One region of the Micromonospora lupini genome, then DNA from elsewhere that is predicted to be linked to it. Evidence: riboswitches for the same ligand, from Rfam matches in the RefSeq annotation. Region 1 holds a riboswitch; the other holds the start of a gene.
The links. Region 1 has a riboswitch for thiamine pyrophosphate ahead of OOJ91_RS14340 (ECF transporter S component). Riboswitches for the same ligand answer to the same signal wherever they lie in the genome.
Positions count from the first base shown of each region.

Region 2: linked by a shared signal. The riboswitch ahead of thiE (thiamine phosphate synthase) and the one ahead of OOJ91_RS14340 (ECF transporter S component) in region 1 are both predicted to bind thiamine pyrophosphate.

Region 1 is NZ_JAPENL010000001.1:3,088,582-3,095,132, reverse strand. Features, by position in the region: gene OOJ91_RS14350 (energy-coupling factor transporter transmembrane component T family protein) at 1-333, opposite strand, end outside; gene OOJ91_RS14345 (ABC transporter ATP-binding protein) at 330-1,748, opposite strand; gene OOJ91_RS14340 (ECF transporter S component) at 1,891-2,478, opposite strand; TPP riboswitch at 2,556-2,660, opposite strand; gene OOJ91_RS14335 (alpha/beta fold hydrolase) at 2,768-3,598, shown strand; gene OOJ91_RS14330 (aminoglycoside N(3)-acetyltransferase) at 3,682-4,488, shown strand; gene OOJ91_RS14325 (SIS domain-containing protein) at 4,485-5,234, shown strand; gene OOJ91_RS14320 (DUF6328 family protein) at 5,477-5,980, shown strand; gene OOJ91_RS14315 (acyl-CoA dehydrogenase family protein) at 6,131-6,551, shown strand, end outside.
Region 2 is NZ_JAPENL010000002.1:569,041-575,591, forward strand. Features, by position in the region: gene thiC (phosphomethylpyrimidine synthase ThiC) at 1-323, opposite strand, end outside; gene thiD (bifunctional hydroxymethylpyrimidine kinase/phosphomethylpyrimidine kinase) at 341-1,126, opposite strand; gene OOJ91_RS17440 (thiamine phosphate synthase) at 1,123-1,836, opposite strand; gene OOJ91_RS17445 (thiazole synthase) at 1,944-2,714, opposite strand; gene thiS (sulfur carrier protein ThiS) at 2,720-2,920, opposite strand; gene thiO (glycine oxidase ThiO) at 2,911-4,215, opposite strand; gene thiE (thiamine phosphate synthase) at 4,212-4,835, opposite strand; TPP riboswitch at 4,830-4,939, opposite strand; gene OOJ91_RS17465 (ThuA domain-containing protein) at 5,231-6,551, shown strand, end outside.

The DNA.
Region 1 (6,551 bases):
GCCGAGAGCGGTGCGCAGCACGCCGGTGCTCACCAGCACCGGCCCGACGTCAAGCAGGACCCGGCCGGACTGGTCGGCGGCGAAGAGCACAAGGGTGACCAGGATGCCTGTGGCGCTGAGCAGCAGGGGCAGGGCGCGGCGGCCCAGCACCCGGTAGCGGACGCCGAACAGTGGCAGGACGGCGAGTTCGACAGCGATGGCGATCGCCGGCGCCACCGGGTCGAGCGTCGCCAGCAGTGTGAACGAGAAGACCAGCGCGGCTGCCACCTTCGCCACCGGGTTGCGGCGGGCCAGCGGGGCGCCGGGCGCGGCCACCGGCTCGAGGGTGATCACCCGCGCTCCAGGGTCACGGTCCGGTCGGCGACCGCGGCGACGAAGTCCAGGTCGTGGGTGACAGTGACCACGCCGTGCCCGGCGTCCCGCAAATCGGCGAAGAGGTCGACCAGTTCCCGCCAGGTCCGCCGGTCCTGCCCGAATGTCGGTTCGTCGCAGATCAGCAGGCGGGGCGCCGTGGCCAGGGCCGTCGCCACGCTCAGCCGCCGCGCCTCCCCGCCCGAGAGGGTGTACGGGTTGGCCGCCGCGAGCCGGGTCAGCCCCAGACGATCCAGCAGCGCCGTGGCGGTCTCCCGCACGGCGGCCTCGGGTTGACCCGTCCGGCGTGGCCCGAGCGCCAGCTCGTCGAAGACGGTGCCGGTGACGAACTGGTGCTCCGGGTCCTGGAAGACCGATCCGATCCGCCGGGCCAGCGCGGGCGCTCGCCAGCGGTGTGGGGGAGCGCGATGGTCCGCCCCCGCCAATTCGACCGAGGCGGTGACGCGGCCGGTGCCCGGTTTGAGCAGGCCGCCGAGCAGCAGCGCCAGGGTGGACTTGCCGGCGCCGTTGGGTCCGCGTACGGCGAGGGCCTCTCCGGCGCGTACCGCCAGGTCGGTGGGGCCCAGCCGGGACGGCAGGCCGAGCCGGTCGGCGGTGAGCAGCACGTCGCCGGGGGCGGCGGTGGCCGTGCGGGGCGCGACGGGGTGACCCGGCACCCAGACGCCTTCCGCGGCGAGGGCGGCGCCGTGTGCGGCGAAGACCGCGTCGGGCGTACCGTCCGCGCGGACCCCGCCGCCGGGCTCCAGGACTACCACCCGGTCGACAAGCGGCAGTGCCTCGGCGACCCGGTGTTCGACAAGGATCAGAGTGGTGTCGGCGTCCAGCGCGCCGGCCACCGCGCCCCGGACCAGGGCGGCCCCGTCCGGGTCGAGGTTGGCGGTCGGCTCGTCGAGAAGCAGCAGACCGGGCCGCAGGGCCAGCGCGCCGGCCAGGGCGAGGCGCTGCTGTTCGCCGCCTGAGAGCGCGGCCGTGCTGCGGTCGCGGGGGTACGGGAAACCGACCCGCCGCAGCGCCTCGTCGACCCGGCGCCAGATCTCGTCGGTCGGCACGCCCCGGTTCTCCATCCCGAACGCGACGTCGTCGCCGCTGCGCGCCATCACCAGTTGGCTCTGCGGGTCCTGGAAGACGATGCCGACCCGTTCCCGCGCCTTGCGGGGGTCGAGCCCGTCGATCTCGACGGTGCCCTCCTGCTCGCCGGAATCCTCGGGCAGCAGCCCGGCCAGCGCGCTGAGCAGGGTGCTCTTGCCGGCCCCCGAAGGCCCGAGCAGCAAAACCCGCTCCCCGGCCTCGACCCGCAGATCCACCCCGCGCAGAGCCCAGGCCCGCCTCCCGGCATGCCGCCACCCGAACCCCCGCAACAAAACCCCGCCCCCCACCCACCCACCCCCTCCGGCCCTCCGGCCTACAGCCGCGTGATCAAGAGGTTTGCGTCAGAATTCCGCCCTCCGATGACGCAAACCTCTTGATCACCGGGGTGGGTGCGGGGGTGGGGTTGGGGGTTGGGGTTGGGGGTGGGGGTTAGATCAGGGCTCGGTTGCGGCCTGCGGGGAAGCGGTCCAGGGCGCCGGTGTTGGCCAGGGCTCGGGTGAGGGCCCAGCCGCCCACACCGGCGATGATCGTGGAGCTGACGATGGTGAGCAGGGCGTACGGGATGCGGTAGTCGCCCAGCGCGTAGTCGACGTTCCAGACGAAGAAGTCGAACAGCGCCGCGCTGAGACCGGTCAGCGCACCGGCGAGCACGGCTGTCGGCAGCCGGAACGACCGGTACCGGAAGGCGGCGAAGGCCAGTTCGGCCCCGAGGCCCTGCACGATGCCCTGGGGGATCACCGTGCCGGCCCACTGGCTGCCCAGCAGCGCGGAGACGACAGCGGCCACCGTCTCGCAGTAGAGCGCGGCGCCAGGCTTGCGGATGACCAGGCCGCCGACCACGGCCGGCAGCAGCCAGACGCCGTAGATCAGGGTCTGCGCCGGCGGGAAGAAGGCGAACGCGCCCTCGGTGGCGCTCCAGACCAGGCCCCAGGCCCAGAAGATGACGCCGAAGGCGACCGCGATCACCGAGGCGACCACGATGTCGATGGTGCGCCAACGGCTTGTGGTGTTGTCCATGCTGTGCTCCCAGTTCAGTGGAACGAACCAGGAGAAGACGCACGCCGCGCGTCCGGTGGCACCGGACTCACGGCGCGGCTGGAGGTCGACCGAACTCCCTGCGCTGGCATTACCCAGATCAGGTTCGAGGGTCTGCGGGCGTGCCCGCACTCTCAGCGCTGTGCGCTCCCCTGTCGGATGTGAAGTTGTCTCGCTGACGCTAGCACCGACCAGGGGTAACGGCCCAGCAGGGCATCCGGTCGCCCGCGCATCCGGACCGGCGCGGCGGCGGCTGGGTAGGCTGACGATCATGCAGGTCGACGCGCGAGGTCTCACGTTCGAGGTACGCACCGGCGGCCCCTCCGACGGCGTCCCCGTCCTCCTGCTGCACGGCTTCCCGCAGCACAGCGGCGAGTGGGACGAGGTGGTGCCGGCACTGCACGCCGCCGGGCTGCGCACGTACGCGCTGGACCAGCGCGGCTACTCGCCGGGCGCCCGGCCGGAGGCGGTGGACAAGTACCGGATTCCCGAACTGGTCGCCGACGTGGTGGCGGTGCTCGACGCGCTCGGTGTGGACGCCGTCCACCTGGTCGGCCACGACTGGGGCGCGATCGTGGCCTGGGCGGTGGCCGCCGCGCACCCCGAGCGGGTCCGTACGTTGACGGCGGTGTCCGTGCCGCACCCGGCGGCCATGGCGCACGCGCTGGGCACCGACACCGAGCAGAAGGCCCGCTCGTCGTACATCGCGCTGTTCCGCAAGCCGGGCAAGGCCGAGAAGGTGCTGCTGGCGTGGCACGCGACGGCGCTGCGCAGGATGCTCGGCGGGGTGGGCGACGCCTCCCGGGTGAACCGTTACGCCGACCCGATGCGGGAGCCGGGCGCGCTCACCGCCGCCCTGAACTGGTACCGGGCCATGTCCCGCGCCGACCTGGCCGCCGTCGGTCCGGTCGCGGTGCCCACCACCTACGTCTGGAGCGACCGGGACATCGCCATCGGGCGGACCGCCGCCGAGGCGTGCGCCGCCAACGTCACAGGCGACTACCGCTTCGTACCGCTGCCCGGGGTGAGCCACTGGATCCCGGACGCCGCGCCCGCCGCGCTGGCCGAGGCGGTCCTGGCCCGGGTCGCCGGGACGGCCTGAGCCGTGCCGGGCGAGCGGGTGCCGGGCGGAGCGGCGCCGGCCGGACGAGCGCCGAGCCGAAGCGCGCCGCGCGGACGAGCGTCGTGACGACGCCCGCCGGCGGGCTGGGCACCCGTCGCTCGATCGCCGCGCAGTTGCGCCTGCTGGGTGTACGCCCCGGTTCGACATTGCTGGTGCACGCCGGGATGCGCCCGCTCGGCTTCGTCTGCGGTGGGCCGCAGGCGCTGGTGCTCGCCGTGCGCGACGCGCTCGGCCCGGACGGAACGATAGTGGTGCCCACCCACACTCCCGACAACAGTGACCCGGCCCAGTGGCGCAATCCGCCGGTTCCCGTGGACTGGTGGCCGCTGATCCGCGCCGAGATGCCGGGCTTCGACCCGGCGGTCACGCCGAGCCGGCACATGGGCGTGTTCGCCGAGACGGTCCGCTGCTGGCCCGCCGCGCAGCGCAGCGGGCATCCCCACGTGTCGTTCGCCGCGCTCGGGCCGACGGCCGAGCAGGTGGTCACCGGGCACGGCCTGGCCGACATGCTGGGCGAGAGGTCTCCGCTGGCCCGGCTCTACGACCTGGACGCCGACGTGCTGCTGCTCGGGGTGGACCACAGCGTCAACACCTCGCTGCACCTGGCCGAGTACCGCCGCCCCGCGCTGGTCCGCGAGCGTCTGGGCGCGGCGGTGCGCACGGCCGACGGTGGCCGCGAGTGGGTGTGGTGGCAGGACGTCCGGCTCGACGCGAGCGACTTCGGCGCGTTGGGCGGGGACCTGGAGGCCACCGGGGCGGTGCGCTCCGGCGCGGTGGGCGCCGGAACGGGGAGGTTGGTACGCCAGCGGGCGGCTGTCGACTTCGCGGAGCGGTGGATGGCCCGCAACCGGACGACGGAGGACGCATGAGTGTGAGCGCCGAGGACTACCTGGCCGTGGTGACCGAGACGATCGGCCGGGTGTCCGCCAGCCAGCGGGAGGCGGTGGGGCGGGCGGCCGACCTGATCGCCGAAGCGGTGCGTGCCGACGGGGTGGTGCACGCCTTCGGCACCGGGCACTCGGAGGCCCTCGCCATGGAGATCGCTGGTCGGGCGGGTGGTCTGGTGCCCACCAACCGGATCGCGCTGCGTGACCTGGTGCTGCTCGGCGGCGAACCGGCCGAGCGTCTCGGGCCGCTGCTGGAGCGGGATCCGGCGGTGGCGCACCGGCTGTGGGAGTTGGCCCCCGTACGGCCCGCCGACGTCTTCGTGCTCGCCTCGAACTCCGGGGTCAACGGCGCGATGGTCGAGTTCGCCACGCTTGTCAAGGAGCATGGTCACCCTCTGGTGGCGATCACCTCGGCGCAGCACTCCGGCCGCATGACGTCCCGCCACCCGTCCGGGCGCAAGCTGGCCGACCTCGCCGACGTGGTGCTCGACAACGGCGCGCCGTACGGCGACGCGACGCTGCCGCTGCCCGGCGGCGGCGCGGTCGGCGCGGTCTCGTCGATCACCGCCGCGCTGCTGGCGCAGCAGGTCACCGTCGAGGTGGTCGCCCGGTTGCTGGCGGCGGGGGAGCGGCCTCCGGTCTACCTGTCGGCGAACATCCCGGACGGCGACGCGCACAACACGGCACTGGAGGCCCGGTACGCCGGCCGGATCCGCCGCGGCTCCTGACACCGAGCACCGGGTGACGGGTGACGGGCTACGGGCGTCGCGGTGCCCTCGGCGCGGTGACCGGGCGGCCGGCGGCGCGGCGACCGGGAGGTGACCGGCCAGGCGACCGGGAGATGACCGGCGGGCTACCGGGAGATGGCCGGGACGTGTCGTGAACCTGTTTCGCGCTCGGCCGGGTGGGGCATTGGCGTTGCTGCCGGCGGCCGGGACCGCCGGCAGTAGCGTCTTTCCGGAGGTAGCGCGTGTCCAAGGAGACCGAGAAGCAGCGCTGGCAGCGCAACTTCGCCGACCTGTTGCAGGAGCTGCGCGTCGCACAGACCGGCGTGCAGATCCTCTTCGCCTTCCTGCTCACCCTGCCGTTCAGCAACGGGTTCACCCGGACCAGCGAGTTCCAGCGCGACGTCTACATCGTCGCGCTGCTCGCCGCGGCCGCCGCCACCGCGCTGATCATCTCGCCGGTGGCGTTCCACCGGGCGCTGTTCCGCCAGGGTCGCAAGCCGGAGCTGGTGCGGTTCGCGCACCGGATGGCCACCGGCGGTCTCGCCTTCATGCTGATCGCGGTGATCAGCGCGGTGCTGCTGATCACCGATTTCGTGCTGGACCGGCCGATCGCGTTCGTGCTCAGCGCGGTGGCCGGGCTCTGGTTCCTCGCGTTCTGGGTGATCCTGCCGTTCGCCAGGCGTAACTGGGGTGACGACGACATCGACGACGAGGACGACGACCCGGATGCGGTCGGAGGTCGCTGAGCACGTCGATCCGCACGCAGCGCTACCCCTGGGTAACAACCGGGGGTAGCGTGGCGGTAGTCGCGCATGTCGACGCGGTCCGGGCGGGTCCAGCCGGGACGCCGGGGACGCGCAACAGCCGCAGCCGCACCGAGCTTCGAGGGGGCAGCCGTGACCACGACGCAGAACGGCCGACCGGCACCGGACGGCCCCGACTCCGAATCCGCACCCGACACCGCAGGCGGCGCGGCCCCGTTGCCCGCCGAGGCCGGGCAGGTCTCCGAGAAGGAGGCCCGGCAGGTCGCCGAGGCCGCCCGGGAGTCCACCTGGGACCGACCCAGTTTCGGCAAGGAGTTGTTCCTCGGGCGGTTCCGGCTCGACCTCATCGACCCGTGGCCGCGCTCCGACCCCGACGACGTGGCGCGGGGCGAGGAGTTCCTCGGCCGGTTCCGCGCGTTCCTCACCTCCGAGGTGGACGGCGCCGCCATCGAGCGGGACGCCTCCATTCCGGACTCGGTGTTCCACGGCCTGGCCGACCTCGGCGCGTTCGGCATGAAGATCGACCGGAAGTACGGCGGCCTCGGGCTGAGCA
Region 2 (6,551 bases), on a different contig from region 1:
AGTTCCGGGTCGACGTTCTCCCGGATCGCCACGAACTCCATCTCCGGCGTCACCACACCGGCCCGCGCGTACGCGAGCTGCGTCGGACGCCGTCCGTCCACACCGGCGAGCGGCGTACCCGCGCCTCGCACCGGTGCCACGTCACCCCGCTCGGCGATCCACGGACCGCGCAGCGCGGGTAACCCCACCTCTGGGTCCGATCCCGGGCCGGACGTGTCGTAGAGCCGCACCGGCAGGTGGTCGCCGGTCAGCGCCACCTCGGCGAACGGCACCCGCACATCCGGCCGTGACCCCTCGACGTACACCTTGCCTCGTGCCTTCATGACAACCTCCCTGGTGATCAGGCGGACCAGCCGAAGTGATCCAGCGGCCCGCGCCCCGCGCCCAGCTCCCAACCCCGCGCGCCGGTCAGCGCACGGAGCACGTACTCCTTGGCGGCCCCGATCGCCGCCGGCACCGGATCGCCCAGCGCGAGCCGCACGGCGATCGCCGCCGAGAACGAGCACCCGGTGCCGTGGGTGTGCCAGGTGTCCACACGTGGCCCGCGCAGCAGGGTCGTGACGCCGTCCCCGTGCAGCACGTCGACCGCTTCGTCCCCACCGAGGTCACCGCCGGTGACCACCACGTGCTCCGGGCCGCCGGCCGCGAGCGCCTCGGCCGCCACGACCATCCCGGCCACGTCGTCCACCGGACGTCCGGTGATCGCCGCGGCCTCCGCGCAGTTCGGCGTCGCCACCCGGGCGTACGGAAGCAGCCGCTCCACCGCGCCCACCACGCCGAGCCGGTGACCACTCGTGGCGACAAGCACCGGATCGACGACGAGCTGGGGCAGCCGGCCGTCCCGGGCGGCCTGGGCCACCGCGTCGGCGACGGCGGGCGTGCCGAGCATTCCCGTCTTGACCGCGCGCACCGTGAAGTCGGCGAGGACGCTGTCCAACTGCTCGGTGACCGTGCGCGGCGGCAGCGGCAGGACGGCGTCGACACCCCTGGTGTTCTGGGCGGTGACCGCCGTGAGGACGCTTGTGCCGTACGCCCCGAGCGCCGCGAAGACCTTGAGGTCGGCCTGGATGCCAGCGCCGCCGCCGGAGTCGGAGCCGGCGATGGTGAGGATTGTGCGCGGGGTCATCTTTCCTCTTTGGTTGCTCTTTGGGGCTGCGGCCGACCGTGGCTGGTTGCGGTTGAGGACTGCGGCCGGGAGACCTCAGTGCGCCGGTGCCCGCTTTCGGGCAGCTTGGGGGTGACCGCCTCTTGAAAGGCTTTGGTCAGTTTGGCGGCTGTTTCGGTGGGGTCTTTTGCTCGCATGAGTGCGCCCAGCACTGCCACCCCTGCGGCTCCTGCATGGACGCAGGCCGTTACCTGCTCTGGTGTCTCCACTCCCCCGAGGGCCAGGACCGGCACCGGGCTGGCAGCGACGAGCTTCCGCAACCCATCCACGTGCAGCGGTGGGCCGTGGCCGGGCTTGGATTTTGTTGGCCAGACCGGGGAGACGGTCGCGTAGTGCTCGGTGGTCAGGCGGTCGAGTTCGGCCCGGTTGTGGCAGGAGCGACCGACGAGTGGCAGGGGCGGCGGCGGGTACGGGCCGGCGGCGGGCAGGTGGACGGCGTCGCCGCCGAGCGGGTCGGGGCCGGCCACGACGAGGGTCCCGCCGACGTCGCCGAGGATCGCGCGCAGGTCGGCGGCCAGGGCGGCGCGCTCGGCGCGGGGCAGGTCCTTCTCCCGCAGCACCACCCAGCGCACTCCCTGCGCCACGGCCCCTGCCACGACCCGCTCGAGCCCGCCCGCGCCGACCAGTCGGCGATCGGTAAGCACGACAACCCCCGACGGGACGGTCCCCAATGAGATCTTGCAAGGAATGGGCACCTCCAGGGGCGGTTTACCTCCAAGATCTGCCGACGACAGCGGCCCGGCCGACGGCAACGGCCCGGCCGACGGCATCGGCCCGGTCACAGGTCTGGTCTTCCCTCGTCGGGGGTGGATCCGAGGGCGTGGAAGCGGCGGGCGATCCGGCCCGCGCCGGCGGCCAGTCGGCCGGCCTCGACGGCGTACCGCATCGCCGTCGCCATCGCCACCGGGTCGGCGGCCCGGGTGACCGCGCTGGCCAGCAGGACGGCGTCGCAGCCCAGCTCCATGGCCAGGGCCGCGTCGGACGCCGTGCCGATGCCGGCGTCCAGGATCACGGGCACGTCCACGCTCTGGCGGATCAGTCGGATGTGGTGCGGGTTGCCGATGCCGAGCCCCGAGCCGATCGGTGCGCCGGCGGGCATCACCGCGGCGCAACCCACGTCGGCGAGGCGACGGGCGAGCACCGGGTCGTCACTCGTGTACGGCAGAACCGTGAAGCCGTCGGCGACCAGCTCCTCGGCGGCGCGGAGCAGTTCCACGCCGTCGGGCAGCAGTGTCCGTTCGTCGCCGATCACCTCCAGCTTGACCCAGTCGGTGTCGAACGCGTCGCGCGCCAGCCGGGCCACCTTCACCGCCTCGGTGGCGGTGTGGCAGCCGGCGGTGTTCGGCAGCAGCCGTACCCCGCAGCGGTCCAGCAGGTCGAGCAACCCTCCGGTGGTGCCCGGGGCGGTGTCCACCCGGCGCAGCGCCAGCGTGACCAGCTCGGTGCCGGACGCCCGGATCGCCTGTTCCAGCACGTGCAGGTTCGCGGCGCCGCCGGTGCCGAGGATCAGCCGCGACGTGAAGGCCACCCCACCCAGGTCGAACGACATGCCCCTCACCCGCCCTGCGCGGCGGTGAGCACCTCGACGCGGTCGCCGTCGCGCAGCACGGTGGCCGGCCAGCCGGCCCGGGGCACCACCTCGCCGTTGACCGCGACCGCGACGCCACGCTGGTGCGGGGCGACGTCGCGGACCACGTCGGCCACCGAAACGCCGCCGGGGACGCTGCGTCCGGTCCCGTTCACAGTCAACTCCACAGGTCCTCCTCGGTCGTCGGTCCAGGTCCGCTCGCCTCGCCCGCGCCGGGCCGTACCGCGTCGTCAATCCCCGCCGACGACGCGACGGCGTACCGGCGTCCGCCCAGGTCGCCCGCGCCTGGCCGTGCCGCGTCACCCGGCTGGGCCGGTGGCGTGTCGGTGAACCGGTCGGCGCCGGGCCGGGCCGCGTCACCGGGCCCGGTCGATGGCGCGACTGGAAACCGGTCCGCGCCGAAGGGTGCGAGCAGCGGGTCGGGCACGCCGGTGAGCACCAGGTCGGCGATCAGGTCGGCGGTGATCGGGGTGAGCACGATGCCGTGCCTGTGGTGCCCGGTGGCGGCCAGGACGTCCGGCCGACCGGGCAGCGGCCCGAGGATCGGCGCGTTGTCCGGGGTGCCGGGCCGCAGACCGGCGACCGCCTCGACCAGGTAGTACTCGGTCAGCTCGGGCAGCAGGTCGACACCGGCGCGTAGCAGCCGCTGCACCGCGCCGGCGGTGACAGTGGTGTCGGAGCGCTCCTCGACAGTCGCGCCGAGCACGACCTCGCCGTCGGCGCGGGGCACCAGGTAGACGTGCTCGCCGTCGGCGTACCCCCGGATCACGTGCCGGAAGCCCGGCGCGACGCCGCCGGGCGCGCGCAGCCGCAGGATCTGGCCCTTCACCGGCCGCACGGGCAGGCCGGTGAGGGCGGCGGCCCCGCAGCCGGCGGCGACGACCGTGACCTGGGCGTGCACGTCGGACAGTCGTCGGACCGGCCGCGGCACGAACGCCGCGCCGGCCCGCTGTGCGGCCGTGCGCAGCGCCGGCACCAGCAGCCGGGGGTCGACCTGGTGGTCGGTGGGCGCGACCGCGCCGCCGCGCACCCGAGGGGCGAGCGCCGGTTCGCGGTCGCGCAGCTCGCTGGGGCGCAGCGGCGTCACAGGCAGACCCAACCCCTGTTGGTACGCCCACAGCCGGCGTGCCTCGGCCAGGTCGTCGCCTGTCAGCCCGACCATCAGGGTGCCCTCGGTCCGGTAGCCGATCTCGGTGCCGCTCGCCTCGGTCAACCCGGCGGCGAACCCGGGCCAGCGGGCGGCGGACGCCACCAGCAGCTCGGTCAGCCGCCGCTCACCGAAGTACGCCTCGGCGACCGGGGAGAGCATTCCGGCGGCGACTGCCGACGCCCCCGACCCGGGGGCCCGGTCGTGCACCGCCACCCGTAGTCCGCGCGTGGCGCAGCGCCAGGCGATGGCCAGCCCGATCGGCCCCGCGCCCACCACCGCCACGTCCACGGCAGGGGCGGCCGAACCCGTCACGCCAGGGCCCGGAGCAGCTCGGCGGTGGCGCCGGCCGGGTCGGCGGCGGCGGAGAGCGCACCGACAACCGCCACCCCGTACGCCCCGGCGGCCCGCAGCGCCGGCACCCGGGCGGCGGTCACTCCGCCGATCGCGATGACCGGCACGTCGACGGCGTCGGCGACGGCACGGACGCCGGCGGGCCCGATGGGGTCCGGCAGGCCGTTCTTCGTGCTGGTGGCGTGGCACGGGCCGACGCCCAGATAGCTGGCCCCGGCGGTGACGGCCGCGACCGCCGTCCGCGGCGCGCGTGCGGTCGCGCCGAGCACGCCTGTCGGGCCGAGCACGTGCCGGGCGGCGGCGACCGGCAGGTCGTCGGCCCCGACGTGCCCACCCGCGGCGCCCACCGCGAGTGCCACGTGCAGCCTGTCGTTGACCAGGCAGGTCGCTCCGTACGGGGCGCAGAGCGCCAGCACCCGGCCGGCCAGGTCGTACGCCTCGCGGTCGGTCGCGGAGTCCTCCACCCGGACCTGCACGACGAGGTCGGCGCGGGCCGTCGCGAGGGCGGCCCGGACCACTGTGAGCGGGTCGTGCCCGGGTCGGGTGTCGGTGATCAGATGCAGTCGTCCAAGGGACGGCACGGCAACGCTCCTCCCTGCGCCGGCATTACCCGGATCAGGTTCGACGGTCGGGGGCTGTCAGCCCCCCTCTCAGCCCGGTACACCGGGCTCCCGTGGGTTACTTGCGTGTCACCGTACGACAGTTCCGCGGGTCTGCCAAGGGAGGGGTCGTCGGCCGACTCGGCCACATCGACTGGGTACTTTCTCCGGTCCTGTTCGGAATGTCGCCCGCCGTTGCAGAACCGTTACCCGCCGGCATCTTGCCCGACATCGATACACCAGAATTAATTTGTTCAGCGATTCGACAAAATGCCGGCGTGGACGCCCTGGCACGGTGTCCCCGACCGGCTCCATCCGGGACGGTCTTCGGCGAGCCGGCCCCCGCGATTCCTGTCCACCGCGACATTGGAGGCGGCGTGTCCCGTTCTCGTCGTGCCCGTTTACCACTCACCGCTACCCTGCTGTCCCTGGCGCTCGCCTCGACGACCCTGCTCGGGTCGCCGGCGCAGGCGGCGCCGGCCGGAGCGCAGATCCCCGCGCGAGACGTGCCTGTCGCGGCTCCGCTCTCCCAGGTGGCGCCGAAGGCGCCAAAGGCCGCAGCGGCCGACCCCTACTCCGTCCTGGTCTTCTCGAAGACCGCAGGCTTCCGGCACGACGCCATCCCCACAGGCATCGCCGCCATCCAGCAACTCGGCGCGGCCAACGGATTCACTGTGGACACCACCGAGGACGGCGCCGCGTTCAACGACGCCAACCTCGCCAAGTACAAGGCCGTGATCTGGCTCTCCACCACAGGTGACGTCCTCGACGCCGACCAGCAGGCGGCCTTCGAGCGGTACGTGAAGGCCGGCGGCGGTTACGCAGGCGTCCACGCCGCCTCGGACACCGAGTACAGCTGGGCCTGGTACGGCGACCTGGTCGGCGCGTACTTCGCCAACCACCCGCAGAACCAGCAGGCCACCGTCAAGGTGGAGGACCACGCCCACCCGTCCACCGCCGAACTGCCGGACCGCTGGTCCCGGTTCGACGAGTGGTACAACTTCCAGACCAACCCCCGGCCGGACGTGCACGTGCTGGCCAGCCTGGACGAGAAGAGCTACACCCCGGGCGCCGGCGCGATGGGCGCCGACCACCCGACCGCGTGGTGCCAGGACTTCGACGGTGGTCGTTCCTGGTACACGGGCGGCGGGCACACCCGCGAGTCGTACGCCGAGCCCGAGTTCCTCAAGCACCTGCTCGGCGGCATCCAGACGGCGGCCGGCGTGGTCGACGCCGACTGCGGCGCCTCGAAGACCTCAAGCTTCGAGAAGATCACCCTGGACAGCAACACCAGTAATCCGATGGAGCTGGACATCGCGCCCGACGGCCGGGTCTTCTACATCGAGCGCGACGGCCGGGTGCAGATCATCAAGCCGGACACCGGCAGCACCGTCACCGCCGTCGACCTGGACGTCTTCACCGGCAACGAGGACGGCCTCATCGGCATCCGGCTCGACCCGGACTTCGCCACCAACAAGTGGGTGTATCTCTACTACGCCCCGAACGACGGCGTCACGCGCAACCTGCTGTCCCGGTTCACGGTGACCGGCGACACCATCGACCCGGCGAGCGAGAAGCAGGTGCTGCGGGTCGACACCCAGCGCAACACCTGCTGCCACGCGGGCGGCAGCATGACCTTCGACAGCGCCGGCAACCTGTACCTGGCCACCGGCGACAACACCAACCCGTTCGAGTCGA